Regions from separate parts of the Geodermatophilus sp. CPCC 206100 genome, predicted to be linked through region 1. Evidence: riboswitches for the same ligand, from Rfam matches in the RefSeq annotation. Region 1 holds a riboswitch; each other region holds the start of a gene.
What was found. A riboswitch is a leader RNA that binds a small molecule or an ion and turns the genes downstream of it on or off. The one in region 1 is predicted to bind cyclic di-AMP.
Positions count from the first base shown of each region.

Region 1 (9,870 bases):
ACCAGAACGCGCCGGTCGCCCACGCCGTGACGAACCGGGCCGACAGCAGCAGCGGGAAGCTGGAACCGAGGGCGACGACGACGTGCCCGGCCGCGAACACGGCCAGGGCGATCATCAGCGTGGTCCGCGGCGGCAACCGTCGGGTCAGCAGCGCCATCGCCGGTGCGCCGACGATCATCCCGACGGCGAACACCGTGATCAGCAGCCCGGCCTGAGCCACGCTCACCTGCAGGTCACCGGCGATCTCCGGGAGCAGGCCGGCGACGACGAACTCGGTGGTGAGCATGAGGAAGGTGCCGACGGCCAGCACGTACACGACGAACGGGAGCCGGGGTGGTGGTCCACCGGCGGCGGCCGGGCCGGCGGGTCGTGCTGCCGGCCCGGCCTGGCGGGTCAGGTGGTCCGTCGTCACCGCAGGGTGGCCGCGTCGATGACGAAGCGGTAGCGGACGTCGGAGGCCAGGACCCGCTCGTAGGCGTCGTTGACCCGGTCGGCGGAGATGACCTCGACCTCGGCGCCGATGCCGTGCTCGGCGCAGAAGTCGAGCATCTCCTGGGTCTCGGCGATGCCGCCGATCATCGAGCCGGCGTAGGTGCGGCGGCCGCCGATCAGGGACATCACGTGGAGGCTGAGCGGCGCGGCGGGCGCGCCGACGTTGACCAGGGCGCCGTCCACGCCCAGCAGCGACAGGTGCGCGTCGACGTCGATCGGCGCGCTGACGGTGTTGACGATCAGGTCGAACCGGCCGGCCAGCTGGGCGAAGGTGTCCGGGTCGCTGGTGGCGTGGTAGTGGGCCGCGCCGAGCCGCAGCCCGTCCTCCTGCTTCTTCAGCGACTGCGACAGCACGGTGACCTCGGCGCCCATCGCGGCGGCGAGCCGGACGGCCAGGTGGCCCAGTCCGCCGAGGCCGACGACGGCGACCTGCGTGCCCGGCCCGGCGCCCCAGCGGCGCAGGGGTGAGTAGGTGGTGATGCCGGCGCACAGCAGCGGCGCGGCGGCGGCCGGGTCGAGGCTCTCGGGGACCGACAGGACGTAGCCGGCGTCCACGACGACGTGGGTGGAGTAGCCGCCCTGGGTGGTCGTGCCGTCCCGGTCGGTGCCGGCGTAGGTCGCCACCATGCCCTGCAGGCAGTACTGCTCGTCGCCGTTGCGGCAGTTGGTGCACTCGCCGCAGGAGTCGACCATGCAGCCGACGCCGACGCGGTCACCGACCCGGTGGCCGGCCACGTGGGGGCCGACCGCGGTGACGACGCCGACGATCTCGTGGCCGGGGACGACGGGGAAGGGCTGGGGGCCCCAGTCGCCGTTGACGGTGTGGATGTCGGAGTGGCAGATGCCGGCGTACTCGATCTCGATGAGGACGTCGTTCGGGCCGACGTCCCGGCGCTCGATGGTGGTGGGGGCCAGGGGCTGGCCGGCGGCGGGGGCGGCGTAGGCGGGAACGCGCATGGGGGTGCTCCTCGTTCGGTTCGGGTTCGGGTGGGGCAGGGGTCAGTCGAGGGCGGGGGCGGCCGCGTATCAGTGCTCCTCGTCGGCCTCGAACAGGACCCGGTCGCGTCAGGTGCCGGTCAGGGCCGCAGCAGCGCCTTGATGGCGCGGCGCTCGTCCATCGCCCGGTAGCCCTCGGCGGCCTGCTCCAGCGGCAGCTCGAGGTCGAAGACCTTCCCCGGGTCGATGCTCCGGTCCCAGATCCGGCTGATCAGGTCGGGCAGGAACCGGCGCACCGGCGCCGGGCCGCCGTGCAGGTGGACGCCGGAGAAGAACAGCTCCGCACCGGGCAACGTCACGTCGTGGGAGACGCCGACGTAGCCGACGTGCCCGCCGGGGCGGGTGGCGCGGATGGCCTGCAGCATCGACTCCTGCGTGCCCACGGCCTCGATGACCGAGTGCACACCCAGGCCGTGGGTCAGCTCCTTGACGGCAGCGACGCCCTCGTCGCCGCGGGAGGTGACGATGTCGGTCGCTCCGAACTCCCGGGCCAGTCGCTGTCGGTCCTCGTGCCGGCTGAAGACGATGATCCGCTCCGCGCCCAGCTGCTCGGCCGCCAGCACGCCGAGCAGGCCGACGGCACCGTCGCCGACGACGGCGACGGTCTTGCCCGGGCCGGCCTCGGCCGCGACGGCGGCGAACCAGCCGGTGCCCAGGACGTCGGAGGCGGCCAGCAGCGAGGGGACGAGGTCCGCCTCGGGCGTGCCCGGGGTGGCGACCAGCGTGCCGTCGGCCAGCGGGATCCGGGCGTACTCCGCCTGCGCGCCGGTCGGGGTGGCGAACTCCCCGTTCACGCAGCGCGACTGGTAGCCGGCCCGGCAGATCTCGCAGGTGTCGTCCGAGGCGAAGAACGAGCCGACGACGAACTGGCCGGGCTCGACGCTCGTGACCTCGCTGCCGACCTCCTCGACGACGCCGACGTACTCGTGGCCCATCGGCCGCGGCCCGTCGATCGGCTCGATGCCGCGGTAGGGCCACAGGTCCGACCCGCAGACGCAGGCGGCGGTCAACCGGATGACCGCGTCGGTGGGCTGCTCGATCCTCGGCATCGCTCGGTCCTCGACACGGACGTCGCCAGGGGCGTGGAGGACGGCTGCTCGCATGGCGGGGCTCCTGGTGCGGTGGAGTGGATGGGCGCTGGACTCCACGGAACGCCCTCGTGGCCGGGCGTGGGAGGGCGGGCTCGTGGGGGGTACCAGCTCGACCTCCCTCCACCGGCCGGGCGACGTAGCGTCGATGGCGTGGACAACCGCACCGACATCCGCGACTTCCTCGCCAGCCGGCGCGCCCGCATCACGCCGGAGCGGGCGGGGCTGCTGCCCGGCGGGGGCCGGCGGCGGGTGCCCGGGCTGCGGCGGGAGGAGGTCGCGGTCCTCGCCGGGGTGAGCACCGACTGGTACACCCGGCTGGAGAAGGGCCACATCGCCGGCGTCTCGGACGACGTCCTGGAGGCCGTCGCGCGGGCGTTGCAGCTGGACGAGGCCGAGCGGACCCACCTGTTCAACCTGGCTCGTGCGGCCGCCAAGCCGGCCCGCACCCCGCAGCGACGCAGCAGCAAGGCGGAGATCCAGCCGCGCGTGCAGTGGATGCTGGACTCGATGACGGGGTCCGCCGCGTTCGTCGCCAACGGCCGCCTGGACATCGTCGCGACCAACGCCCTCGGACGGGCGCTGCACTCGCCGCTGTTCGCCGGCCCGCGGCGGCCGGCGAACTTCGCCCGGTTCCAGTTCCTGGACCCGCAGGCGCACGACTACTACCTCGACTGGGAGAGCGCGGCCAACGTCACCGTCGCCCTGCTCCGCGCCGAGGCCGGCCGCCGGCCGCACGCCGCCCAGCTCCGCGAGCTCGTCGGTGAGCTCTCGACCGTCAGCGAGGAGTTCCGGACGCGGTGGGCCGCCCACGACGTCCGCATCCACCACAACGGCGCGAAGCAGTTCCGCCACCCCGTCGTCGGCACGCTCGACCTGAGCTACTGCACGCTGGACCTGCCCACCGACGACCACGCGGACCTGCGCCTGACCATCTACACCGCACAGCCCGGGACCCCGTCAGAGGATGCCCTCAAGCTCCTGTCCAGCTGGGCCGCGACCACCGTGGACGCGGTCACGCCGGCTGCGGACCGGCCCTGATCAGGACGCCGCCCACGACGGAGCGACCACCGCGCTGACCTGCACGAACACCGGTGGGGCGGGTGGGGCTCGAACCCACGACCCAGGGATTATGAGTCCCGTGCTCTGACCGGCTGAGCTACCGCCCCGGCGGGCTCCAGCCTGCCAGACGCCCTCCTGGCCGCGGCCGGTCAGGCGCTGGTGACCATCCCCCTGGGCGGTCGGCCCGCGGCGGCGTGTCGGCCCGGAGTGGGCGGGATCTCATCCGACACCTCGGCGTGCACGGTCAGTGACGACGCCGGCCGGGGAGCCTCGTCGCCGTCCGCGTCCGCCGCCACCCGGATCGGGGCAGGTGGGGGACGGGTGTGGCGGGTGGGGCACGGGTGTCACCCGTCCGCGCCGATCGCGTGACGGCGTGTAGCGGTTCCTCACCCCTTTGGGCAAGCCGCCACACCGTCCGTGTTACTCGATCGTGACCGAGGTCCTCACTCGTAGTAGCTTCTCCGACGGCCCCGCCGGGCAGCGCCTCGAACCCGAGGGGCCTCGGCCGGGCCCCGCCGAACCGCCGACGTCCCTCCGGGGACCGAGGGGGACCGGGGACCCACCGTTCCACTGGGGTGAGTCCTGCCTGCGCAGGGGGCGCAGGCGGGTAGGGCGCCGTCCGGCCCGAACCCGTCAGCTAACTCGGTAGGCGGTCGTGAGGATGGGAGAACTGTCGCGTTGGCGACCCTGCACCGCCTGTACACCACGCCCGGTCGCGCCTCCTGGCCGCGCCGCCTGCGCTCTCCGCGCCGGGCCCTCGTCGTCGCCGCCGCGGTCGCCGGCCTGCTGGCCGGCACCCCGATGGCGCTGGCCGCCCCTGTCACCCCGGCCGCGTCCGAGCAGGAGGACCTCGCCCGCGAGGTCGCCCGCATCGAGGACGCGGTGCGGGCCGCCGAGGAGCAGCTGCAGCGGATGACCGTCGAGGCCGAGGCGGCCGCGGACGCGGCCCTCGTCGCCCGCGCCCAGCTCGCTGCGGGCCAGGCCGAGGCCGAGGCCACCGCCACCGAGCTGGCCGAGGCGCAGGCCGCCGTCATTGGCGCCGAGCAGGACATCGCCGACCTCAGCCGGGAGGCCTACATGGGGGCGGAGGAGCGCTACGGCGACATCGAGCTGTTGCTCGACGCCGAGAGCCCCACCGAGCTGCTGCAGCAGGCCGCCACCATGGAGGTCATCGGCGACCACCGCTCCGACCGGCTGGCCGAGTACCTCACCGTCGAGCAGCGGGTGCAGGAGGCCGACCGCGCCGCGCAGGCCGCCGTCGTCCGGCTCGAGGAGCTGGCCCGCACCGCCGACGAGGCCGAGGCCGCCGCCAACGCCCACCTCGCCGAGGCCCAGGCCGAGTTCGACGCCCGCGCCGCCGAGAAGACCCGCCTGGAGGAGGAGCTGCGCCAGGCGGGGGAGCGGATGCTCGCCGCCCAGGGTGCCGCCGACCCGGGTGCCGCCTGGACCGACCGCCAGGTGCAGGCGCAGACGCTGAGCACGGCGTCGGCCGCCGCCTCCGGCATGCTCACGGCCGGCCGGGTGACCTCCTGTTACGGCGCCCGCTGGGGGACCATGCACCAGGGGGTCGACATCGCCGCCCCGATCGGCACCCCGATCTACGTCCCCGAGGACGGCGTCGTGCTGCAGGCGGGCCCGGCCAGCGGGTTCGGCCAGGCGGTCTACGTCCAGCACGCCGACGGGCAGATCACCCTCTACGGCCACGTGAACCGGTTCTTCGTCAGCGCCGGCCAGGTCGTGACCGCCGGCGAGCAGATCGCCGAGGTGGGCAACAAGGGCCAGTCCACCGGACCGCACCTGCACTTCGAGGTGCACCAGGGAGGGCTGTACGCCAGCCGGGTCAACCCGGTGCCGTGGCTCGACGCGCACGGCATCGACCTCGGCGGCGCCTGCTGACCTGAGTCGGACGCGGCCGCCGGCTCAGCGGCGGCCGCGCAGCCGGCCCAGGAGCCCGCCCACCCCGCCGAGGGTCTGCGCGGCCAGTTGGAGGATCGGCCCGCCCGGGATGCCCGGCGCCGACTGCACGATCGGCGCGAGGGCCAGCAGCCCGCCGATCTCGTGCACCCTCAGCCGCCGGCGGGCCAGCGCCGCGACCGGGTTGACCCGGCCCGAGGCGGCCTCCAGCAGCAGGTCGGCCGCCGCCTCCACCGCGGTGCCGGCCGGCCGGCCGGCCGGAACGGGGACGACGGTCCAGCCGTCCCCGTCGGCGGCGAACCGCCACCCGCCGTCCGGGGTGGCCAGCGTCGCGCCGCCGGTGATGCCCTCCGCCGCCGCCAGGGCGCCGGTGACGTCGGCCAGGGCCGCCAGTCCGGCCTGCAGCACCGGGGCCGGCACCGGGGGAGCCCCGAGTGGCACGAGGTCCAGCCCGTGCACGGCCAGCTCGTAGGCCTGCCCGAGGACGACGCTGAGCAGCGGCAGCCGGCCCACCACGGCCACGGCGGGCGCGGTGTCGAGCGCCACCGGCTCCTCCGCCAGGTACCGGGCGGTCGCCTCGCGGTTGCGCCGGAGCGCGGCCAGCACGTCCTCCCGGGAGGCGTCGCGGTGCGCGGCGGTCACCCGCGCGTTCGTCCCGTCGACGTCGGGGGGCGTTCCCGCGCCGCCGTTCCGCGCCGAGTCGACCAGGTCGGCCAGGGCGGCGTGGTCGGGCCAGCAGCCCAGGTGGACGCAGATCTCGTGCGCCCGCCAGCCCGGCAGCCGGGAGGGCCGGTCCAGGTCGACCGCGGCCGCCTGGTCGAGGAAGGCGTCCCACGCCGGCAGCACCAGCTCGGCCACCCGGTCGCGGCCGGCGTCGGCCATCCCCTGCGCTCGCGGCATGACCGGCCCCTACCCGGACACCCGGGCGGGCAGGCGTGCGCCGTCCCTCCCCGGCTTGTCCCGGGTGGAGCGCACCCGCAGCCTGAGGACATGACACGCAGCGGCAGCACCCGCGGGACCGTCATCCGCTGGGACGAGGAGCGCCGGGCCGGCATCGTGGAGGCCCCCGACCTGCCCGGCGACTGCTGGGTGGACGCCGACGTCGTCCACGGGCCGCACGGGGGCACCCTGCGGGCCGGCCAGGTCGTGGACGTGGAGTGGGCCGAGCCCGGTGCCGAGGGGCTGCCCTGCCAAGCGACCCGGGTGGTGCCGCGCGAGGACCTCCAGGCCGGCTTCGGCGCCTGAGCGGGCCCCCGGTGGGTGTGTCGATCCCGTCACGGTGCGTGGTCGCCGTTACCGTACGTCACAGCGTGTCCGTGGGGGAGCCCCTCGTCCACCCGCACGCGGATCGCCGGCGCGGCGTCCGCGAGGGGTCCTCAGGAAGCGCCCGCACATGCCTGGACGGCGGTGTCGTCACCGTGGTATGGCCGCTGACCAGCGCATAGTGGTCACAGCCGTGACCATCAGTCACATGTGACCCATCCGCCTCATCCGCACTGGCGCGATGGGGTGACCATCGTGCAAACTGTTCCCCGGACCCCTGGTCCGGAACCGCCGAACACAGCCTGTCACCGAATCGATCGTCCGTTGGGGAAGACGAGACCGATCGAGTCGATGGAGGTGCCCCGTGCAACGACGGTCTACCCAGGGTGTCGTCTTCGTGCACGCGTGCCCGAAGGCGCTCTGCCAGCACGTCGAGTGGGCGCTCGAGCGCGTCGTCGGCGCGCCGGTCTCCCTGTCGTGGGCCGACCAGCCCGCGGCACACGGTTCCTTCCGTGCCGAGGTCGCCTGGACCGGTGCCCCCGGGACGGGCGCCAAGCTCGTCGCTGCCCTGCGGGCGTGGCCGATGCTGCGCTTCGAGGTGACCGAGGAAGCCAGCCACGGCAACGACGGTGAGCGCATGTCGTACGTCCCCGGCCACGGCGTCTTCCGCGCGCCCACGAGCGCCAACGGCGACCTGGTGGTCAGCGAGCAGCAGCTGCGCCACCTCGCCGCCACCGCGACCTCCATCGAGGCCTTCCGCCACGGGGTCGACCAGTTGCTCGGCGCGGCCTGGGACGCCGACCTCGAGGTCTACCGGCACGCCGGCGACGGCAGCCCCATCACCTGGCTGCACCAGGTGGTGTAGGTCACGATCCGACTACGACCGGCGAGTACCTCGCGCACTCCCGTCGTAGGCTGAGGCCGGACCGTCCGGACGTCGTCGGGGAAGCGGCGTCCGGACGGCCCATTCCTCCGAGTCCGTCCCGGTGCGCGGGGGCATCGGGTCCTCTCCCTACAGCGGGATGTTGCCGTGCGCCCCGCGGCCGGCGGGGGCCGCGGCCAGTGCGGCGACCAGCCGGCGCCGGGTCCGGGACGGCTCGACGACCTCGTCCACGACGCCGATGCGCAGGGCCCGGTCCACCCCGCCCGCGATCCGCTCGTGCTCGGCGACCAGTCGCGCGTGCAGCGCCTCCCGCTCGGCCGGCGGAGCGGCGGCCAGCTGCTTGCGGTGCAGGATGCCGACGGCGGCCTTCGCGCCCATGACGGCGACCTCGGCGCCCGGCCAGGCGAACACCGCCGTGGCGCCCAGCGACCGGGCGTTCATCGCGATGTAGGCGCCGCCGTAGGACTTCCGGGTCACCAGCGTCACCCGCGGCACCACCGCCTCGGCGAAGGCGTGCAGCAACTTGGCCCCGCGGCGCACCACGCCGTCCCACTCCTGGCCGACGCCGGGCAGGTAGCCGGGCACGTCGACCAGCACCACCAGCGGCACGCCGAACGCGTCGCACGTGCGCACGAACCGCGCGGCCTTCTCGGCCGAGGCGGAGTCCAGGCAGCCGCCCAGGCGCAGGGGGTTGTTGGCGACCACGCCCACCGTGCGACCGGCCAGCCGGCCGAGGGTGGTGACCACGTTGGGCGCCCACCGCGCGTGCAGTTCCAGACCCGGGCCGTCGAGGACGGCGGCCACCAGCGGCTTCACGTCGTAGGCCCGCTGCGGCCGCTCCGGGAGCAGGGCCCGGAGGTCGACGTCGGGCTCGGCGTCGGCGGGGCCGAAGGCGCCCTGCGCGGCGAGCAGGCCGACCGCCTCCCGCGCGGCGTCCAGCGCGCCCTCCTCCGACTCGCTCACCACGTGCACGACCCCGCTGCGCCGCCCGTGGGTGTCCGGCCCGCCCAGCCGCTCCATGTCGACGTCCTCGCCGGTGACCGAGCGGACCACCTCGGGGCCGGTGACGAACACCCGGCCGGCCGGGCCCATGACGACCAGGTCGGTGAGCGCCGGCCCGTAGGCGGCGCCCCCGGCGGCCGGCCCGAGGACGACGGAGACCTGCGGCACCCGGCCCGAGGCCCGGACCATCGCCTGGAACACCTCACCGACGGCGTGCAGCGCGGTCACCCCCTCGGCCAGCCGCGCGCCGCCGGAGTGCCAGATGCCCACGACCGGCAGCCGCTGCCGCACCGCGATGTCGATGGCCTCGACCACGCGCGCGCACCCGGCGAGGCCCATCGCCCCGCCCATGACGGTCGCGTCGGTGCAGTAGGCGATGGCCGGGCTGCCCGCCACCGTTCCGCGGGCGGCCAGCACCCCCGACGTGTCCCGCGGGCCGAGCAGCGTCAGGGAGCCGGGGTCGAAGAACCGTCGCAGCCGGTCCCCGGGGTCGCGGGGGTCGGCCACGGGAGCCACCGGGGCGGCCGGCAGGACTGTCACGGGACCTCCGGGTCCTCGGGCGCGCATGCGGGGATGGCCCGGTGCGTGCAAGGCGCCCGGGCCGGACGGTGGCCCCGTCCGGAGGCTCGCCCCGAGCCTGCGAGGGGGTGAGGGGGACGGGGTCCCCTGTCAGGCGGTGGTGAACACCAGCGCCATGTTGTGGCCGCCGAAGCCGAACGAGTCGTTGACCGCGGCGGTCAGCTTCGCCTTGCGCGGTTCCTGCCGGACGATGTCGAGCGACTGGACGGCGGCGTCGTCGTCCGGGTCGTCGAGGTTGGCCGTCGCGGGGACCACCTGCTCGCGGAGGGCGAGGATGGTGAACACCGACTCCAGCGCCCCGGCCGCGCCGAGCAGGTGCCCGGTCTGGCTCTTGGTCGCCGTCACCAGGACGTGCTCGCCGAGGGAGCCGAGGATGGCGGCGGCCTCGGCGGTGTCACCGACGGGGGTGGAGGTGGCGTGCGCGTTGACGTGCTGGATGTCGGCCGGGGTGAGCCCCGCGTCGCGCAGGGCGGCGGCGATCGCGCGGCCGGCGCCCTCGCCCTCGGGGTGCGGGGCGACCAGGTCGTAGCCGTCGGCGGTGCCGCCGGCCCCGGCGAGGCGGGCGTGCACCTGCGCGCCGCGCGCCCGGGC
Region 1 is NZ_JAQISV010000028.1:80,208-90,077, reverse strand. It holds gene PGN05_RS14430 (MFS transporter) at 1-412, opposite strand, end outside; gene PGN05_RS14425 (NAD(P)-dependent alcohol dehydrogenase) at 409-1,449, opposite strand; gene PGN05_RS14420 (zinc-dependent alcohol dehydrogenase family protein) at 1,569-2,537, opposite strand; gene PGN05_RS14415 (helix-turn-helix transcriptional regulator) at 2,730-3,617, shown strand; tRNA gene PGN05_RS14410 (tRNA-Ile) at 3,672-3,745, opposite strand; cyclic di-AMP (ydaO/yuaA leader) riboswitch at 4,150-4,305, shown strand; gene PGN05_RS14405 (peptidoglycan DD-metalloendopeptidase family protein) at 4,317-5,534, shown strand; gene PGN05_RS14400 (maleylpyruvate isomerase N-terminal domain-containing protein) at 5,559-6,452, opposite strand; gene PGN05_RS14395 (hypothetical protein) at 6,543-6,797, shown strand; gene PGN05_RS14390 (DUF3145 domain-containing protein) at 7,180-7,680, shown strand; gene PGN05_RS14385 (acyl-CoA carboxylase subunit beta) at 7,828-9,240, opposite strand; gene PGN05_RS14380 (beta-ketoacyl-[acyl-carrier-protein] synthase family protein) at 9,370-9,870, opposite strand, start outside.

Region 2 (9,870 bases), on a different contig from region 1:
GGACGGCGTCCAGGACCGGCGCCCCGGCGCGCCAGCCGGCCAGCACGCCGGCGGCGAAGGCGTCCCCGCAGCCGGTCGTGTCCCGCACCGACGGCAGCGGCGCCACCGGCACCTCCACCGCGCCGGCCCGCGTCAGCACCCGCGTCGGCCGGGCACCGGCGTGCACCAGCACGAGGTCCGGTGCCCACGCGGGCAGGCCGCCGTCCAACGCCAGCACCGACGCCTCGGCGGCGTTGCAGAAGAGGACGTCGGGTCGCAGCCCGGCGAGCAGCTCCACGTAGCCGCTCCCCATCCGGGTCGCTGCCGCCGCGTCCACGCTGACCGGGACACCGGCGTCGTGCGCGAGGTCGGCCGCGGTCCGTACGGCATCGGGGAACCTCAGCAGGTCGTAGCCGTCCAGGTGGACGACGGCGGCGCCGGCCAGCCATCCGGGCCGGACGTCGGCCGGCTCGAGGGCGCCCTCTCCTCGGTCGGTGAGCAGGGTCCGCTCGCCGTCCGGGTGGACCAGCACGGTGGACAGCGGCGTCCGTCCGCGGCGCACCACCGACGTCTCGACCCCGCGCGCACCCAGCGCGGCCAGCAGCCCGTCGGCGACGGGGTCCGCGCCGGCCCAGCCCGCCAACCGCGCCGGGACCCCGAGCCGGGCCAGGGTCGCCGTTCCGTTGGCCGGCGCGCCGCCCGCCGTAGTCCCCCGGACGACCCGCTGCTGCCCGCCGACCACCAGCGGGCCCGACAGCTCCAGCACCTGGTCGGCCACCAGCTTGCCGAGCGCCACCACCGGGCCCCGACCCGCCGGGCGCGGCCACGCCGGGGTCACAGCCACGCCTCGATCGCGTCCAGCTGCTCGTGGGTGAGCCCGGTGAACAGGTCGGGCGCGACCACCAGCACGTGCGGGTGCGCCGCCAGCCACTCGCCGGTGTCGGCGGCCTGGCGAGCCAGGTCGTCGTCGATCCACACGATCCGCCGCTCCGGCTCGGCCTCCGCGACCGCCCGCGCGGCGGCCAGCTTCCACCAGCCGGACGCACCGTCGAGCGCGCCGAGGAACCCGGTCGGCGCGACCCCCTCCCGGACGTGCACCCGCAGTCCCCGCGGCAGGCCCATCGGCCCGGCCAGCAGCCGGTCGGCGTCCGCAGCCCACGTCGTGAGCCAGTGGATCTCCACCCGCTCGGACTCATGCCATGCGCGCAGCCGGCCGGTGATGGTCGGGTCCCAGGACAGCACGTACCCGTTGAACGTGCCCCGCGCCCAGCCCTCGGGCAGGGCCACGCAGGGCGCGTTGAGCACGCCGTCGACGTCGAGCAGCAGGATGGGGACGTCGCCGGTCCCGGCCATCGGAGCACCTCCAGCGCCGCGTGGTCGAGCACTGCCTACCCGCCTCCGAGCAGTAACCGCGCGTTGACCTTGATGTGGTGTGGGTCACGGCCGATGTCCTGGGCGCGGTCCGCACGCGGACCGCGTCGGCCACGCCCCGCGGAGAGGCATCGGGATGACCACTGCAGAGCTCACCACCGTCCGGTCGGCCGAGTGGCGCGCCGACTTCCCCAGCGACGAGGCCGCTTACTACGCGCGCCGTCGAGCCGACGAGCTGCGGCTCGCGGGCGGGCTGCTGGAGCGGGCCCGTCCTTTCCCCGACGTGCTCGGCTCGATGCCGGTGTGCGTCACCGTCTTCGGGCACCTCCGCGCGCACCCGCGCGCCGCGGTCGCCGTCCTCAACGACCTCCTCGGCCTCGACCTGATCGGGCTCGAGGGCGTCGACGTCCGGGGTCGGCGCATCGCCGGGATCGAGTGCGCGTGGGCGCCCGACCGCCGTGACCACCTCAAGGACCGGACGGTGTTCGACGCGGTCGTGGCCGGCCGACTCGCGGACGGGCGCAGCCAACTGATCGCCGTCGCGACCGAGGACGTCGACAGCTCCGACCGCGACCCGGAGAACACGGCCGCCGACGAGAGGTACCGCGCTTGCTGCCGCGGGTTCGGGATGGCCGAGGGCGCCTTCGCCGAGCTGCGGAGGCACGACACCCGCCGGCTGCTGCGCACCGTGCTGCTGACCGAGAGCGTGCGCCGGGGTGGCCGCGGCGGCGGTCCGGTCTTCGACGAGGCGCTGACCGTCGTGCTCTCCCGGGACGACGACGCCGCCGCGCGGTCGGCCGTGCGCGCGGTCCAGGCCCGGCGCGGTCGCCTGCGCACCGACGTCCGGTACGTGGCGCACCGGCAGCTGGCGGACGCCGCTGCCGGGATCGACGACCTCGCCGACTGGGCGGGCGGGTTCCGTCGTCGCTACGTCGTCGGCTGAGCGCGGGCGGCACTGACGTTGCGTGACCGGCGGCCCGCGTCCCTCACGCGATGGGAGGACGCCGGCGCCCGACCGGGCGGCTCCGGGGGGCCGGCGCGTTCGCGGGGTGCTGTCCTGGAGCACCGCGGTCCCTGACCCGCCGCGATGCACCAAGGAGCGCCTCATGACCGACCCCGACCTCGGCTTCCCCCTCTGGACGGGCAACCGGGCGTCCGAGGCTCCTCGCTGCCGCAGCTACGTCCCCGGACACGGCGTGCACCCGCTGCGCGTCCAGCTCGCCAACAGCAGCCCGGACGAGGACTGGGCCGCCGTCGTCGTCATGGGCGCCGTCGACGACGTCGTCACCGTGGCCGTCGGCGACGAGCTGCGCCGCTACCGCAACCACGACACCGCGCGGCTCGTGGAGCACGTCGGCCGGGTCGGCGCCGACGCGCTGCTGAACCTCCGCTACGGGCTCCTGTTCCTCCGCTCCTGGCCCCGGGAGTCCCACGCCGCCTTCTCCGTCCAGCCCGCCGGCGACCTGCCGCAGCCCTGCCGGCCGCGGTAGGCCGTCCCCCGTCCGGGGGAGAGCAGCAGCTCAGGCGGGGTGTTTGCCAGGAAGCGGTCCCACCCTGGGCCCGTGGCCGGACGCCGTCCCCTCCGAGACCACCGGCTCCGCCGGGGTCTGGCCGCGCTGTGCGCCGCGGCGGTCCTGGCCGGGTGCGCCGGCCACGCCGCCGGCCAGGACGTCGACACCGCCTCGGTCCGGAGTTCCCCGACCGCTGAGGTCGTGCCACCCCGACCCGTGGCCCCGGCCGTCGACGCGGTCCGGGTCCTGACCGACGTCACGGCCGCGGCGGCCGGCGCCGGCGGGACGGTCACGGTCGCCGTCCAGGACGCCGACGGCCACCAGCTCCTCGCCGGCGGCGACGCGGGCGCACCCGCCTACACCGCCTCGCTGGTCAAGGTGGTGGTGGTGACCCGGCTGCTCCAGCTCGACCAGGCCGGCGCCGTTCCCCTCGACGAGAGCGACCTCGAACGGGCCCAGCGCGCCATCACCGACTCCGACGACGACGCGATGAGCCTGCTCTGGGACCGGTACGACGGCGCCCGCCTGGTCACCGACCTCGCCGGCGAACTCGGCCTGACCGGCACCGCACCGCCGGCGATCGCCGGGCAGTGGGGGCAGGCGACCACCACGGCGGCGGACTACGCCACCGTCCTCCGCCGGCTCCCCGAGCTGCTCGACGCGGAACGCGCCGGGCTGCTCACCGGCTGGCTGGGATCGGTCGCCACCACCGCCGCCGACGGGTTCGACCAGCGGTTCGGGCTGTTCGGCCGGGCCGGCGTCAAGCAGGGCTGGATGTGCTGCGTCGACGGCCGGCGCCAGCTGCACTCGGCGGGCGTGCTCCCCGACGGCCGGGTGGTCGTCCTGCTCGGCGACTTCCCGACCTCCACGACCTGGGACCGGGCCCGCGCCGCGCTCGACGGCGCAGCGGCCGCCGTTCTCGCCGGCATCGGCTGACCGTGCCCCGGCCGCTCGACGAGCGGCCGGGGCACCGCGGCGTCAGGCGACCCGGCGAGCGCCGGCGTAGCTCGGCATCGAGTCGAGGTTGACCACGGCGACCGGCTTGCCGGCCGTCGAGGCGTGCACCATCTGGCCGTTGCCGATGTACATGCCCACGTGCGAGACGGGGCTGTAGAAGAACACCAGGTCACCCGGCCGGAGGTCGCCCTTCCCGACCGCGGCCCCGAACGTCGACTGCGCCCGCGAGGTGCGGGGGATCGAGACGCCGGCCGCCTTGTACGAGAAGGAGGTCAGGCCCGAGCAGTCGAAGGAGTTGGGACCGGTCGCGCCGTAGACGTAGCGGTCGCCCACCTGGGCGAGAGCGGTGTCGACGGCGGCCTGGGCGGTGCCGTTCGGCGCGGCGGCCGGAGCGGCGGCGACGGCGGCGGTGGCGGCGGGGTCACCCGCGTCGGCCGAGGCCGGCAGGGGGGTGAGGGCGATTCCGGCACCGGCGATGGCGGCGACGGCGATCCCGCGGAACGTGCGACGTGCAGAGGGCGTGCGTGTAGTCGTCATGGACGACGGGTTCTCCTGTTCTCCACGGCCGCCTACCGGGTTAGCTGACGGGTTCGGGCGGGGGAGTCGCCCGGCGCGACGGATCGCGCTTCACCCCAGGGATCCAGGTGGGTCCCCGGTCCGGGCATCGGTAGACGACCGATGCCTGGTTCGGCGGGGTCCGGCGGGTGCCGCTCCGGGAGATGGGCGGCGAGGGGGCCCGCGAGACCGGGCAGAACGCTAAGAAGGCGCGACGAGCGTCGCCAATCGGGGTCGATGACCTGGCGACCGCGCCGACCTCGCCGCGACTCGCCGTCGTCAGCAGCGGGGACGACGGAGCGTGAGGAGCGTTTCCCCAGCGTCCGTGCTGGTCAGGAGATTTCCACGACTTGACCTGACCCCGGGGTGCCGCCACGGTGCGTCACCGGCGGGCGACCGCGAGCGCTGGGATCCCGGGTGATTGACCCGGCCGTCGGGCGGGCAGGGAAGCAGGCAACCCCAACCAGGAGGAGCAGTTCGATGGCAGGCATGATCCGCAAGCTCGTGGCGTCGGGGATCGCGGCGAAGGTGCTGCAGGAGGCCCGCAAGCCGCAGAACCAGGCCAAGATCAAGGAGTTCATCGCCAAGATGGGCGAGCAGAACAAGAAGGGCGGCGGCGGCAAGGGCTACGGCCGCGGCCCCGTCCGCTGACGCCGTGACCGGACGCAGCCCCGCTCGAGCTCCGAGCCGGGGCCGCGTCCGGTGACCGTGCTCCGCATCGCCGTCCTCGACGACCACCAGTCCGTCGCCGCGGACTTCTGCGACTGGTCCCGGCTGCCCGAACCGGCCGAGGTCACCTACCTCGCCGACCCCGCGCCCGACGAGGACGCCCTCGTCGCCCGCCTCCGGCCCTTCGACGTGCTCGTCGCCATGCGCGAGCGCACGCCGTTCCCGCGCCGCGTCCTCGAACGCCTCCCGCAGCTGCGCCTGCTGGTCACCACTGGCCGGCGCAACGCGGCCATCGACCTCGCCGCCGCGGCCGACCTCGGCATCCCCGTCTGCGGCACCGGCTCGCACGCGCCCGGCACCGCCGAGCTGACCTGGGCGCTCATCCTGGCGGTGGCCCGGCACGTCCCGGAGGAGGACGCCGGCATGCGCGCCGGCGGCTGGCAGACCACGCTCGGCACCGACCTCGCCGGCGCCACACTCGGCGTCGTCGGGCTCGGCCGGCTCGGCGCGCGGGTCGCCCGCATCGGCCGCGCCTTCGACATGGACGTCGTCGCGTGGAGCCAGCACCTCACCGACGAGCGCGCCGCGGAGGTCGGCGTGCGACGGGTGGGCCGGGACGAGCTGTTCGCCACAGCGGACGTCGTCACCGTGCACCTGGTCCTCTCCGACCGCACCCGCGGGCTGGTCGGCCGCGCGGAGCTGGCGCGGATGAAGCGCACCGCGATCCTGGTCAACACCTCCCGCGGGCCGATCGTCGACGAGACCGCCCTCCTCGCGGCCCTCCGCGAGGAGCGCATCGCGGGCGCCGGCCTCGACGTCTACGACCGCGAGCCGCTGCCCGCCGAGCACCCGCTCCGCCGCGAGCGGCGCGCCGTCCTCACGCCGCACCTCGGCTACGTCACCCGCAACACCTACGAGGTCTTCTACGGCGAGGCGGTCGAGGACGTCGCCGCGTTCCTCGCCGGCTCGCCCGTCCGCGTCCTCCGCCCGGAGTGAGCGCCTAGGGCCGGCCGGCGTGCGGGACGTCGACCTCGGTCGCCACCAGCACCGCCTCGCGCACCGGCGCGCGGTTGTGCTCGTAGAAGTCCGGCGCGCAGCACATCAGCAGGGTGCGGCCGTCGTCCCCGCCGAGCATGCAGGCGAAGACGCCCAGCCCGGACGGCGCCGCCACCTGGTCGACCACCACGCCGCCCGGCGCGAGGCGGACCACCCGCGCGCCGAGGCCGTCGGCCGCCCAGATGTGCCCCTCGGCGTCGAGGGTGCAGCCGTCGGGGGCGATCACCAGTTGGCCGAGCACCTCCTCGGTGGTCCGGCCGGTCACCTCCGGGCCGAGCGCCGCCCACACCCGGCGGTTGGACAGCGTCCCGTCCGGGGTGAGGTCCCACGCGGTGTACCGGTTGCCGAACGTCTCGCCGACGATCAGGGTCCCGCCGTCCGGGGTGATCACCGAGCCGTTCGGGAACTGCAGGCCGTCGGCGACCACGGTGACCGTGCCGTCCGGGTCGACCCGCTTGAGCGTCGCCGGCGCCGCGTCGTCGCCGGCCATGAGGTCGAAGCCGAAGTCGCCGACGAACACCTGCCCCTGCTCGGTGACGACCAGGTCGTTGAGCGAGCCGCTGCAGTGCTCGGACAGGTCGGCGTGGGTGGACAGGACGCCGTCGGCGAGGCGCAGCACGCGGTGGTCCTTCATCGACACGACGACCATCGACCCGTCGGGCAGCCAGCCCAGCCCCGAGGGCTGCTGCTCGACCTCCGTCACGACCGTCTCCGCGCCGTCGGCGGTCACCCGGCTGACGATGTGCCGGTAGAAGTCCGACACCCACCAGGTGCCCTCGCGCCAGCGCGGGCCCTCGAAGAACCCGCCGCCCTCCATCACGGTCCTGAGCTGACGATCTGCCATGGCGGGACGCTAGCGGCAGAGTGAGGCCGTCACCCCCCAGACCGAGGAGACCCATGACCGTCATCGCCGTCGTCGGGGCCACCGGCCAGCAGGGCGGCGCCGTCGCCCGCGCCCTCCTGGACGCCGGTGCCCGCGTGCGCGCGCTGGTCCGCGACCCCGCCAAGGCGAGCGACCTGGCCGACCGCGGGGCCGAGTTGGTCCGCGCCGACCTCGCCGACCCGGCCAGCCTGCGGTCGGCGTTCACCGGTGTCCAGCGGGTGTTCGCCATGACCACCCCGTTCGGCGCGGGCGGTCCGGAGTCGGAGGTCCGGCAGGGGACGGCGGTGGTCGACGCCGCCGCCGACGCCGGGGTCGAGCACCTGGTCTACAACTCGGTCGGCGGCGCGGAGCGGTCCACCGGCATCCCCACTTCGAGAGCAAGCGCCGGGTCGAGGAGCACCTCGCTGCGGTCGGGCTGCCGGCCACCGTCGTCCGGCCGGTGTTCTTCATGGAGAACCTGGCCTGGATGGCCGCGACCGAGGACGGCGGGGTCGTCGTCCGCATGCCGTTGCCGGCGGGCGTGCCGCTGCAGATGATCGCCGTCGCCGACATCGGTGTGGCCACCGCCGCCGTCCTGCTCGACCCCGCCCGGGTGCCCGGCGGCAGCATCGAGATCGCCGGTGACGAGCGGACGGGGGAGGAGATCGCCGCCGTCTTCGGCGAGCGGGCCGGCCGGCCCGGTCGCTACGAGGCGCTCCCGCTCGACGTGCTCGGCGACGACGCCGACTCGCGGGCCATGTTCGCCTGGTTCGTCGACCTGCCCGCCTACCAGGGCGATCTCGCCGCCACCCGGGCGCTCGCGCCCGGCCTGCACGACCTGCGGGCGTGGGTGGCAGCCGGCGGCTGGAACCCACAGGCCTGAACCGCACCCGGCAGACCTGTTCTCGGCGATGCTCGTGCTCTGCCCACCGCGGTGGGCAGAGCACGAGCATCCGCAGGGGAAGTCCCTGGCCGGGGACGTCAGTCGCCCTTGACGTTCACCACCTGGCGCAGGGTGTGCCGGATCTCCACCAGGTCGGCGGCGTCGGCCATCACGACGTCCACCGGCTTGTACGCGTCCGGGTGCTCGTCGAGGAAGGCGTCCGACCGGCCCCAGGCGATGCCCGCCATCCGCCGGTCGAGGTCGGCGCGGGTGAACAGCCGGCGGGCGGCACCCCGGGAGTGGTTGCGGCCGGCCCCGTGCGGCGCGGACATCAGCGACTCCGGGTTGCCCTTCCCGACCACCACGTAGGACGCCGTCCCCATCGACCCCGGGATCAGCCCCTCCTGCCCGCGCCGCGCCGAGATCGCGCCCTTGCGCGACAGCCACACCTCGCGGCCGAGGTGGGTCTCCCGCTCGGTGTAGTTGTGATGGCAGGAGATCTCGACCCGGCGCTCGACCTCGGTGTTCAGGAAGCGCGACACCTGCTCGGCGACCCGGTCCATCATCTCGGCGCGGTTGAGGAGGGCGAACCGCTGCGCCCACCGCAGCGCCTCGATGTAGGCGTCGAACTCCGCCGTCCCCTCCTCGAGCCAGGCGAGGTCGCGGTCGGGCAGGTCCATCCCGCGGCAGCGGTCCTGCGCGATCCGGATGTGCTTGGCCGCCAGCCGGTTACCCACCCCGCGCGAGCCCGAGTGCAGGAACAGCCACACCCGGTCGGCCTCGTCCAGCGACACCTCGATGAAGTGGTTGCCCGACCCGAGCGACCCCAGCTGCAGCGGCCAGTGGTCGGCGACGCCGTCGGCCTGCCGCACGCCCGCCAGCGCGCGGAGCTCCTCCACCCGCGCGGCCGCCGAGTCCCGCAGCTTCTTGTTGTACCGGCCGGCTGACAGCGGAACGGCCCGCGAGATCTGCTCGTGGAGGACGGCGAGCTTGCGCCCGTGCAGGTCGTCGGCGGTGAACTGGGTGCGGACGGCGTCCATCCCGCAGCCGATGTCCACCCCGACCGCCGCGGGGATGATCGCGCCCTCGGTCGGGATCACCGACCCGACGGTCGCGCCCTTCCCCAGGTGCGCGTCGGGCATGAGCGCCATGTGCGGGCGGACGAACGGCATCGAGGCGGTGCGCTCGGCCTGCAGGCGGGTGGTCGGCTCGAGGATCGAGGCCCAGTTGAGCAGCCGGTCGCTGATCGTCTCCACCGGCCTGGCATACCCCGTCCGGCGGCTCAGTCCTCGTCGTTGTCGCGGTCGCGGTCCCGGTCCCGCCGGCGCTCGCGGTTCTCGCCGTTCCCGTTGCCGTTCCCCTGCTCCTGGGTCGGCTCCGCCTCGGTCGTCGGGGCGACGGTCGGCGGCGGCGGTGGGGGAGGGGGCGGCGCGACGGCGTGGGTGACGGTGACCGTCGTGCCGACCGGCACCTCGCCGACCGGGTCGAGCGCGAGCACCTGCCCGGCGGGGACTTCGGCGGTCTCGACCGCGACCAGCCGCACGAGCAGGTCCAGGCCGGCCAGCTGCGGCTGCACCTGCCCCACCGGCCGCCCGACGTACTCCTCGGCCGTCAGCCGGACCCGCACGACCGGCGGGGCCTGCGGCGCCAGGGGTGCGGCGGCCGTCGTCGGCGCGGGCGGCGGCGTGGGAGTCGCGCTCGCCGGCGCCGGATCACCCCGCAGGCCGAGGACCAGCGCGCCCGCCGCCACCGCGGCCACCACGACGAGGGCCACGAGCAGCGGGATCAGCAGGCGCCGGCGCGGCCGGTCCTCCTCGGGCTCGGCGGCGGCGGAGCCGGCGTCCTCGTCGGCGGGCTCGGGAGCGGCGAACGGGAACACATGGGTGGCGTGCTCGGCGCGGACCGCCGGCATGACGAGGGTGTCGGTGCGCGCGTCGTCCCGGCCGGCGGCGAGGTCGTCGATCGCGGCGACCAGAGCGGCGCCGTCCGGGATGCGCTGGGCCACGTCCTTGGCGAGGGACCGGTCC
Region 2 is NZ_JAQISV010000030.1:32,533-42,402, reverse strand. It holds gene PGN05_RS15115 (carbohydrate kinase family protein) at 1-823, opposite strand, end outside; gene PGN05_RS15110 (HAD domain-containing protein) at 814-1,332, opposite strand; gene PGN05_RS15105 (hypothetical protein) at 1,487-2,293, shown strand; gene PGN05_RS15100 (hypothetical protein) at 2,457-2,840, shown strand; gene PGN05_RS15095 (LppW family protein) at 2,913-3,797, shown strand; gene PGN05_RS15090 (C40 family peptidase) at 3,840-4,355, opposite strand; cyclic di-AMP (ydaO/yuaA leader) riboswitch at 4,369-4,502, opposite strand; gene PGN05_RS15085 (hypothetical protein) at 4,854-5,024, shown strand; gene PGN05_RS15080 (D-2-hydroxyacid dehydrogenase family protein) at 5,076-6,038, shown strand; gene PGN05_RS15075 (SMP-30/gluconolactonase/LRE family protein) at 6,043-6,942, opposite strand; partial or broken gene PGN05_RS15070 (NmrA/HSCARG family protein) at 6,996-7,843, shown strand; gene PGN05_RS15065 (RtcB family protein) at 7,942-9,099, opposite strand; gene PGN05_RS15060 (serine/threonine-protein kinase) at 9,126-9,870, opposite strand, start outside.
Region 2: it holds a riboswitch for cyclic di-AMP, as region 1 does, so the genes downstream of both, PGN05_RS15090 (C40 family peptidase) here and PGN05_RS14405 (peptidoglycan DD-metalloendopeptidase family protein) in region 1, are expected to answer to the same signal.

Region 3 (9,870 bases), on a different contig from region 1:
TGTCGCCGTGACGGGTGGGGGAGTTGAGCGAAGCTGGTCACGGCCGTGTCTCGACGGAACAGAGTGCGCGTGTCTCGGCTTGCACATCTAGTAGAGGCGCGCCTAGGGTTCCCCTACATCTAGTAGTTGCACCGCTGTAAGTCCGTCCACAGGCCAGCCACAGGTCATCCCCGGGACGTCCACCGGATGTCCCCAGGGGGGTCCACAGCCGGCCGCTGGAATCGGGTACCACCGGGCCGCCGCAGCGGCCCGGCGCCCGTGTCGGACAGGTACCACCGGAGGAGGGGAGAGAGCGTGCGCTGCCCCTTCTGCCACAACGCCGACAGTCGGGTCATCGACTCGCGCGAGGCCGACGAGGGGGCCACCACGCGCCGCCGGCGGTCGTGTCCCGCGTGTGGCCGGCGGTTCACCACGGTCGAGGAGGCCGTGCTCGCCGTGGTGAAGCGCAGCGGGGTGAGCGAGCCGTTCAACCGCACCAAGGTCGTCGCGGGGGTTCGGCGCGCCTGCCAGGGGCGACCGGTCGACGAGGACCAGTTGCAGAAGCTCGCCCAGCAGGTGGAGGACGCCATCCGGGCCTCCGGGGCGGCCGAGGTGCCCAGCCACGAGGTCGGGCTGGCCATCCTCCGGCCGCTGCGGGAGCTGGACGAGGTGGCCTACCTGCGCTTCGCCAGCGTCTACCGCGCGTTCACCTCGCTCGAGGACTTCGAGAAGGAGATCACCGAGTTGCGGGCCCGGTACCTCGCGGCCGGGACCCTGCCGCTCCCTGGCATGCAGAACGACCCGCCGGTCGTCCGCCGGCGAGGTGGGGGGCGGGGCCAGGCCGCCTCCGACGGCAGCGCCGCCGGCACCTGAGAACTGTCAGCACCACCCGATACAACCGTGTGCGGCTCTCTTCCCCAGCCGCCGCAGCCCACAACAGAGGGAGAGCTCCGTGACCGAGACCGAGGATCGCTTGTCGGGCCGCACGCGTCGCGCCGCCAAGGCGCCGACCAGGGGGAAGGGCCTGAAGATCAAGCGCGTCTTCACCACCGCCGGGGTGCACCCGTACGACGAGGTGACCTGGGAGCGTCGTGACGTCGTCATGACCAACTGGCGGGACGGCTCGATCAACTTCGAGCAGCGCGGCGTGGAGTTCCCCGCCGAGTGGAGCATCAACGCCACCAACATCGTCACGACGAAGTACTTCCGCGGCGCCGTCGGCACCCCGCAGCGCGAGAACAGCCTGCGCCAGCTGATCGACCGGGTGGTGCTCACCTACGGTCAGGCCGGCCGCGACCACGGCTACTTCGCCTCCGAGGGCGACGCCGAGATCTTCGAGCACGAGCTGACCTGGATGCTGATGCACCAGTACTTCAGCTTCAACAGCCCCGTGTGGTTCAACGTCGGCACGAGCGCGCCCCAGCAGGTCAGCGCCTGCTTCATCCTCGCCGTCGACGACGAGATGGACTCGATCCTCAACTGGTACCGGGAGGAGGGGCTGATCTTCAAGGGCGGCTCCGGAGCCGGCCTGAACCTCTCCCGCATCCGCTCCTCCAAGGAGCTGCTCTCCTCCGGTGGCACCGCCTCCGGGCCGGTCTCCTTCATGCGCGGCGCGGACGCCTCCGCCGGCACCATCAAGTCCGGTGGCGCGACCCGTCGCGCGGCGAAGATGGTCGTCCTCGACATCGACCACCCCGACATCGAGGAGTTCATCGAGACCAAGGCGCGCGAGGAGGACAAGATCCGCGCGCTGCGGGACGCCGGCTACGACATGGACCTGGGCGGCAAGGACATCACCAGCGTCCAGTACCAGAACGCCAACAACTCCGTCCGCGTCTCCGACGAGTTCATGCGCGCGGTGGAGGACGGCGACGAGTTCGGCCTGCGCGCCCGCCTCGACGGCTCGGTGATCGAGACCGTCGACGCCAAGACCCTGTTCCGCAAGGTCACCCAGGCCGCCTGGGAGTGCGCCGACCCCGGCATCCAGTACGACGACACGATCAACGACTGGCACACCAACCCCGAGACCGGGCGGATCAACGCGTCCAACCCGTGCTCGGAGTACATGAGCCTGGACAACAGCTCGTGCAACCTGGCGTCGCTGAACCTCATGAAGTTCCTCAAGGACGACGGCACGTTCGACTCGAAGAACTTCGTCAAGGCCGTCGAGCTGGTCATCACGGCGATGGACATCTCCATCTGCTTCGCCGACTTCCCGACCGAGCCGATCGGTGAGACGACCCGCGCCTACCGGCAGCTGGGCATCGGCTACGCCAACCTCGGCGCGCTGCTCATGGCCACCGGTCACGCCTACGACTCCCGCGGCGGCCAGACGCTCGCGGCGGCGATCACCTCGCTGATGACCGGCACCGCCTACCGCCGCTCGGCCGAGCTGGCCGGCATCGTCGGGGCGTACGAGGGCTACGCCCGCAACGCCGACGCCCACGCCCGGGTCATGCGCAAGCACGCCGCGGCCAACGACGCCATCCGCCCGGTCGGTGCCGACGACGCCGACGTGCTCCGGGCCGCCACCGCCCAGTGGCAGGAGTGCCTGGACATCGGCGGGGACTTCGGCTGGCGCAACGCCCAGGCCTCGGTGCTCGCGCCCACCGGCACCATCGGCTTCATGATGGACTGCGACACGACCGGCATCGAGCCGGACTTCTCGCTGGTCAAGTTCAAGAAGCTGGTCGGCGGCGGCTCCATGCAGATCGTCAACCAGACGGTTCCGCGGGCGCTGAAGAGCCTGGGCTACCAGGACGAGCAGATCGAGGCGATCGTCGAGTACATCGCCGAGCACGGCCACGTCGTCGACGCGCCGAGCCTGCGCCCGGAGCACTACGAGGTCTTCGACTGCGCGATGGGCGAGCGGGCCATCTCGCCGATGGGCCACGTCCGGATGATGGCGGCGGTCCAGCCGTTCATCTCCGGCGCCATCAGCAAGACGGTCAACATGCCGGAGACGGCGACCATCGAGGACGTCGAGAACATCTACTTCCAGGGCTGGAAGCTCGGCCTCAAGGCGCTGGCGATCTACCGCGACAACTGCAAGGTCGGCCAGCCGCTGTCCGGTGGCAAGGGCAAGAACGACGGCACCAAGGCCGAGGCGAAGGTCGAGGCCGCGGAGCCCGCCGTGCTCGCGCACCCGGTCCGCAAGCGGCTGCCGAAGAAGCGGACGAGCGTCACCACCTCGTTCAGCGTCGCCGGTGCCGAGGGCTACATGACCGCCGGCATGTACGAGGACGGCAGCCTCGGGGAGGTCTTCCTCAAGCTGGGCAAGCAGGGCTCGACCCTCGCCGGTGTGATGGACGCCTTCTCCATCTCGCTGTCGATCGCGCTGCAGCACGGTGTGCCGCTGGAGACCTACATCCAGAAGTTCACCAACATGCGGTTCGAGCCGGCCGGCATGACCGACGACCCGGACATCCGGATCGCCCAGTCGGTGATGGACTACATCTTCCGGCGCCTGGCCCTCGACCACCTGCCGGTCGAGGCGCGGGCGAGCCTGGGCATCTTCAGCGCCGAGGAGCGCGCCGCCCAGGTCTCGGGCTACGGCACCTCGGCCTCGGCCGGCACCGTGGTCGAGGAGGAGGAGGTCGACCTCGAGGCGCTGCGAGGCTCGGCGCCGACCGAGGCCCCGACCAAGCCGGAGCCCAAGGCCGAGCAGTCGGTCAAGGAGGCCCACTCCTCGGCCGAGCTGCTCGAGCTGGTCACCGGCACCGCGACCGACGCGCCGCTGTGCATGACCTGCGGCACGAAGATGCGGCCGGCCGGCAGCTGCTACGTGTGCGAGGGCTGCGGCTCCACCAGCGGCTGCAGCTGACTCCGACGCTCGCCGGGACGTCCCGCGGATCCTCGCGGGAGGTCCTGGCGGGCTGGCCGAGATGTCAGCGGGATTGCCACTGACATCTCGTGCCAAGGTCGGCAGCGATGGCGAACTCGGCAAACAGCCTGAGCCGCCCCGGCCCTCTCCGGAGGGCCGGGGCGGTTCTGCTTGCACCGGCGAGAACAGGTGCGTGTGTTGCAGACCTCGTCAGTGCCGTGATGTCCCGGCCGGTCGCCGGAGCGAGCGCCGCCGCCGACGACCGGGCTCACACCGGCGGTTCTCCTCCGCCACGGGCCAGGGCGACCGGGGCGGGGACGGCCGTGAGGGCCGGGTCGACGACGCCCGCCGGCTCGTCCGCACCGGCGAGGTCCTCATCCCTGGCCGCCGCGTACGCCGCGCTCAGCCGCCGGTAGGCGGGACTGGCGAACGCCGCCAGGACGGCGACGACCCCGATCAGCCCGGTGACGACGAAGACCAGCGCGATGCCGCGGTCGGGGCCCGTCCCGAACCAGCCGCCGATCGCCCGCGCGCCCGCCCCGTCGGTCATGAACGGGATGACGAGGAACTCCGTGAGCGGGGCCATGAGGAAGGCGGTCAGCGGGGACGCGGCCTGCTCGACGCTCTGCGCGAAGCCGAACACCCGGCCTTGCCGCTCGTAGGGCACCACCCGCTGCAGCACCGTCTGCTCGGCGGCCTCGGCGAAGGGCGTCACGGTCATGAACACGGCCATCGCCACGGTCAGCGTGAGCACCGAGGAGGCCAGCGGGAACAGCATCGTCCCGGTCCACATGGCCACGTTGACCAGCAGCAACACCCGGATGGGGCGGCTGCCGAGACCGATCCGGGCCACCAGCAGCCCGCCGATGATCAGTAACGCCGACAGCCCGCCCCACAGCAGCCCCCACGCCTGCACCGACATCAGCGACAGGCCGTAGGGGTCCATGAGCGCCATGAAGGCGCCACCGAGGAAGTTGTTGAAGCAGCTGAACAGGATCAGCGGCAGCAGCCCGGGCACGCTGCGGACCAGGCGGAGCGTTCCGCGCAGGTCGACGCCGGAGCCGGCCGCCGCGCCGTCCTCGTCCTCGGCGAGGGACGCCACCCCGTCCCCGGGCACGTGGACGCGGGTCAGGTGGACCACCGACAGCACCAGGACGGTCAGGGCCAGCGCGAGGACGGCGGTCATGCCGCCGAAGGCGATCAGCAGCCCGCTGATCACCGAGGTGACCAGCATGGACAGGCCGGTCGCCGATCCGACGAGCCCGTTGGCCCGGTCCCGCCGGTCCGCCGGGACCAGGAGCGTGACCAGCGTCGGCAGCGCGATCATGCGCGGGTTGCCCGCGATCACGCCGAGCATGAGCAGCACGACGAAGCACCACAGCGGCAGGCTGGCCGCCGTCCGGAACGACTCCTCCGGGGTCAGCGAGTACACCGCCAGCGCCAGCGCGTACAGGATGGTCGACACACCCGCCGAGGCCTGGAGGACGGCGTGCTTGCGGTGGTGGTCGACCAGGCTGCCGAACCAGATGCCGGTCCCGGCCGTCGCGACCAGGAAGATGCCGGCGATCATCCCGGTGGCGAACACCGAGCCCGTCTCGAGGAACACCCAGAATGTGACCGCGAACCAGACGGTGTAGTTGACGACCGACACCAGCAGGTTGTTGACCAGCAGGTGCGCGAAGACCCGCTCGGGCCCCGAGCGCAGGTCCAGTGCGGGAGCCCGGTCGGCCACGGTGTCCTCCTCCGTCGGCACCGGGTCCGCGGGCGGGTGCCCGGCGCCGGTGCGGTCGATGAGGAGACCGCGCGGCGGGGGCGCGCTCATCGGTGCGCGCCGATCCTGCCTGCCGTGCGCCGTCCGGTCAGCCGGGTTTCCCGGGCAGGACCGGAGGAGATCCACGTCCGGTATCCGGTGACTCGTCGACGTCCTGCGGTGGATCCGGGTGCCCGGAGTCGTCGTGCAGCGACGCGGGCGGGAGCGCCTGGCACCGTCCACGTTCCGCGCCCGGCGGGGCCGGGTTCAGGCGGAGAGCGCGGTCCCGTCGCCCGGGCCGGCGAGCTCGGCGGCCAGTTCGTCGAGCGGCAGGTCGAGGGCCTGGGCGAGGGCGGCCACCGTGAAGAACGCTGGAGTCGGCACCCGGCCGGACTCGATCTTGCGCAGCGCCTCCAGACTCACCCCGGAGGCCGCGGCGACCTCCGCGGGCGGGCGTCCACCGCGTGCGGCGCGGAGCAGCGCGCCCAGCCGACGGCCGCGTTCGCGCTCCTCGGGGCTCAGCGGGGGGCGCACCATGGCCGTGATACTAATACCGGGATAGCTGTACCGGCCCGAGGAGGGATCGTCGTGATCGAGCTGCGCACCCCCGGGGAGCTGGACGCCATGCGCGCCGCGGGAGCGGTCGTGGCCGACATGCTCGCCGCCGTCCGGGCCGCGGCGGCACCCGGCGTCCGGCTCAGCCAGCTCGACCAGGTGGCCCGCGACGTCCTCGCCGACGCCGGCGCGACCTCGCCGTTCCTCGGGTACGCGCCGCTGGCCACCACGCCGCCGTTCCCCGGGGTGGTCTGCCTGTCGGTCAACGACGTCGCGCTGCACGGCATCCCGACGCCGCAGGAGCTCGAGGACGGCGACCTGCTCAGCGTGGACGCCGGCGCGACGCTCGACGGCTGGGTCGGGGACTCGGCGATCACCTTCCCGGTCGGCACCCCGCACCGCGAGGACCTCGCCCTCGTCGCCACCGCCGAGCGGGCGCTGGCCGCGGGGATCGCCGCGGCCGTGGTCGGCAACCGGGTCGGCGACGTCTCGGCGGCGATCGGCGCGGTCGGCCGGGCGGGTGGCTGCGGCATCAACACCGACCAGGGCGGCCACGGGGTGGGCCGCACGATGCACGAGGCGCCGCACGTCCCCAACGAGGGCCGGGCCGGCCGGGGGGTGCCGCTGCGGGCGGGGCTGGTCATCGCGATCGAGCCGTGGTTCCTCGCCGGCGGCACCGACGACTACCGGGTGGACGCCGACGGCTGGACACTCCGCAGCGCCGACGGCAGCCGGGCCGCACACGTCGAGCACACCGTCGCGGTCACCGAGGACGGCCCGCGCATCCTCACCGCCCCGCGCTGACCGAGGGCTCGCTCCGCAGCGCGAGCCCGCGGGTCGGCGGCGGCCGGCCGGGGCTGCGCACGGTCGGACCCGCGCTGCGTGCGTCACAGTCGGCTGCCGCCCACGGACCTGACCAGCGGACCCGGACGGAGAGCGGCCGGTGTGACGGGCGTCATGGCGACAGTGCACATAACGAAACGTAATGTTTTGGCTGCGCTCAGCGAATCGGAGCGCGGCGCCGGTCCGCCAAACCCTGCCCACCGGTCGTCCACCAGAGCACTCAGGGCAGGGGTGGGGGACCCACGTACACGGCGCGCAGCTGCGCGCCTCGGGGTGAAGCCGCGAACCGCGGCCGGGCACCGATCGCCCGAACCCGACAGCTGACCTCGCCGGCGGTGATCGGAGATCACCCATGTCCAAGCACCGCGCGCCCCGTTACGTCCGCACCAAGAAGGCACTCGCCCGTGTCCCCGTCGCGACGGGCGCCACCGTCGTCGGGCTGGGCGTCCTCACCTCTCCCGCACAGGCCTCCACCACGCACGACTGGACCGGCGTCGCCGCCTGCGAGTCCGGCGGGGACTGGAGCATCAACACCGGCAACGGCTACTTCGGTGGCCTGCAGTTCAGTCAGTCGACCTGGGCCGCGTTCGGCGGTACCGCCTTCGCGCCCCGCGCCGACCTGGCCACCCCCGCCCAGCAGGTCGAGACGGCGGAGAAGGTGCTCGCCGGTCAGGGCGTCGGCGCCTGGCCGACCTGCGGCAAGCGCCTGACCGACGGCACCACCCCGGCCGCGCTGGCGTCGACCCCCGCGCCGGCGCCGGAGCAGCCGGCTGCCGAGCAGCCGGCTCCGGCGCAGCCCGCCGCCGAGACCGCCGAGACCGCCGAGACCTACGGTCGCCACGCCGCGGGGGGCGGCGACTACACCGTCCGCCGCGGCGACACGGTGGCCAAGATCGCGGCCGCGCACGGTGAGCGGTGGCGCGAGCTGTACCAGCGCAACCTCGACGTCATCGGGAGCAACCCCAACCGGATCCTCCCGGGCCAGGTGCTCGAGGTCGCCGGCGACGAGCAGGTCGCCCCGGCCCCCGCCCCGGCCTCCGCTCCGGCTCCGGCTCCCGAGTCGGGCACGGTCGGCAACTCGGCGCCGGCTCCGCAGGCGGCGACCGCCCCCGCTCCCGAGGCCGCCCCCGCTCCGGTGGCCGCCGCGGCTCCCGTGGCCGCCCCGGCTACGGCAGTCGCCAAGATCACCAACAGCGCCGGCGCGGTCAAGCCGCAGGCTCAGGCCGCCGCCGACGCGGTCGTCAGCAACGTCCCCGGTGCCGCCGGCATCACCATCGGCGGCACCCGCGCCAGCGCCGTCGACCCGCACGGTCACCCGTCGGGCCTGGCGCTGGACTACATGGTCGCCGACGCCGGCCTCGGCGACGCGATCGCGCAGTACCAGATCGAGCACTGGGACGAGCTCGGCGTGGAGTACGTCATCTGGCAGCAGCGGATCCTGACCTCGCCGACCGGTTCGTGGAAGGCGATGGAGGACCGCGGCAGCGCCACGGCCAACCACTTCGACCACGTCCACGTGAACTACCGGGCGGCCTGAGCACGCCGCACGGCTGGTCCGCAGCGCCGACGGCCCCGTCCCTCCGCGAGGAGGGGCGGGGCCGTCGTGCTGCCCGGGCCGCGCCGCCTCGCGGAGGAGCCCGGGTCAGACCCGGGTGCCCCGCTTGTGCCACCCGAGCGCGGCGGTGACCAGGAAGAACAGCAGCCCGACGACGGCCAGCCAGAACAGGCCCTTCACGACGGCCCCGATGACGGTGATCGCGAGCCAGACGACCAGCAGGAGTCCGAGGAGGCGGAGCACGGTGATCTCCCGTCGACGAGCCCGACATCCAACGGCTCGACCCTAGGGGGTGCCCTCGTCCCTGACGACACCCCGCGGGCCGGCCGCAGCCGTTCCCGAGGCCGCGAGGCGAGGGCGCTGGTTGGATCGGGCGCATGGGCTTCCGAGCGTCCGACGACCGCTACGACTCCATGACCTACCGGCGCACCGGCCGCAGCGGCCTGGACCTGCCGGCGGTCAGCCTCGGGCTGTGGCACAACTTCGGGGACGACGTCCCGTTCGAGCGGCAGCGCGCGATCCTGCGCCGGGCCTTCGACCTGGGCATCACCCACTTCGACCTGGCCAACAACTACGGACCGCCCTACGGGTCGGCGGAGACCAACTTCGGCCGGCACCTCGCCGACGACTTCCGGCCGTACCGCGACGAGCTGGTGATCTCCACCAAGGCCGGCTACGACATGTGGCCCGGCCCCTACGGCCAGGGCGGCGGCTCCCGCAAGTACGTGACCGCGAGCCTGGACCAGTCGCTGCGCCGCATGGGCCTGGAGTACGTCGACATCTTCTACTCGCACCGGCCGGACCCGACCACGCCGCTCGAGGAGACGATGGGCGCGCTGCACTCCGCCGTCCGGGCCGGGAAGGCCCTCTACGCCGGCATCTCCAGCTACGGGCCGCAGGACACCGCGCGGGCCGCGGCGATCCTCGCCGACCTCGGGACGCCGCTGCTGATCCACCAGCCCTCCTACTCGATGCTCAACCGCTGGATCGAGACCGAGGGCCTGCTCGACGTGCTGGCCGACGTCGGCGCCGGCTGCATCGCCTTCTCGCCGCTGGCCCAGGGGATGCTCACGACCAAGTACCTCGACGGCATCCCCGAGGGGTCGCGCGCCAGCCAGGGCAAGTCGCTGTCGACCGACCTGCTCACCGAGGAGGCGCTGACCCACGTGCGGGCGCTCGACGGCATCGCCCGGGAGCGCGGGCAGGGCCTGGCACAGATGGCGCTGGCCTGGGCGCTGCGCGACCCGCGGGTGACCACGGTGCTCATCGGCGCGAGCAGCGTCGAGCAGCTCGAGCTGAACGTCGGCGCCCTGGCGCATCCGGCCTTCAGCGACGAGGAGCTGGCCGCCATCGACCAGCACGCCG
Region 3 is NZ_JAQISV010000050.1:34,607-44,476, reverse strand. It holds gene nrdR (transcriptional regulator NrdR) at 295-852, shown strand; gene PGN05_RS21100 (vitamin B12-dependent ribonucleotide reductase) at 932-3,802, shown strand; gene PGN05_RS21095 (MFS transporter) at 4,071-5,624, opposite strand; gene PGN05_RS21090 (helix-turn-helix domain-containing protein) at 5,820-6,089, opposite strand; gene map (type I methionyl aminopeptidase) at 6,141-6,911, shown strand; cyclic di-AMP (ydaO/yuaA leader) riboswitch at 7,150-7,300, shown strand; gene PGN05_RS21080 (transglycosylase family protein) at 7,303-8,487, shown strand; gene PGN05_RS21075 (hypothetical protein) at 8,593-8,748, opposite strand; gene mgrA (L-glyceraldehyde 3-phosphate reductase) at 8,883-9,870, shown strand, end outside.
Region 3: it holds a riboswitch for cyclic di-AMP, as region 1 does, so the genes downstream of both, PGN05_RS21080 (transglycosylase family protein) here and PGN05_RS14405 (peptidoglycan DD-metalloendopeptidase family protein) in region 1, are expected to answer to the same signal.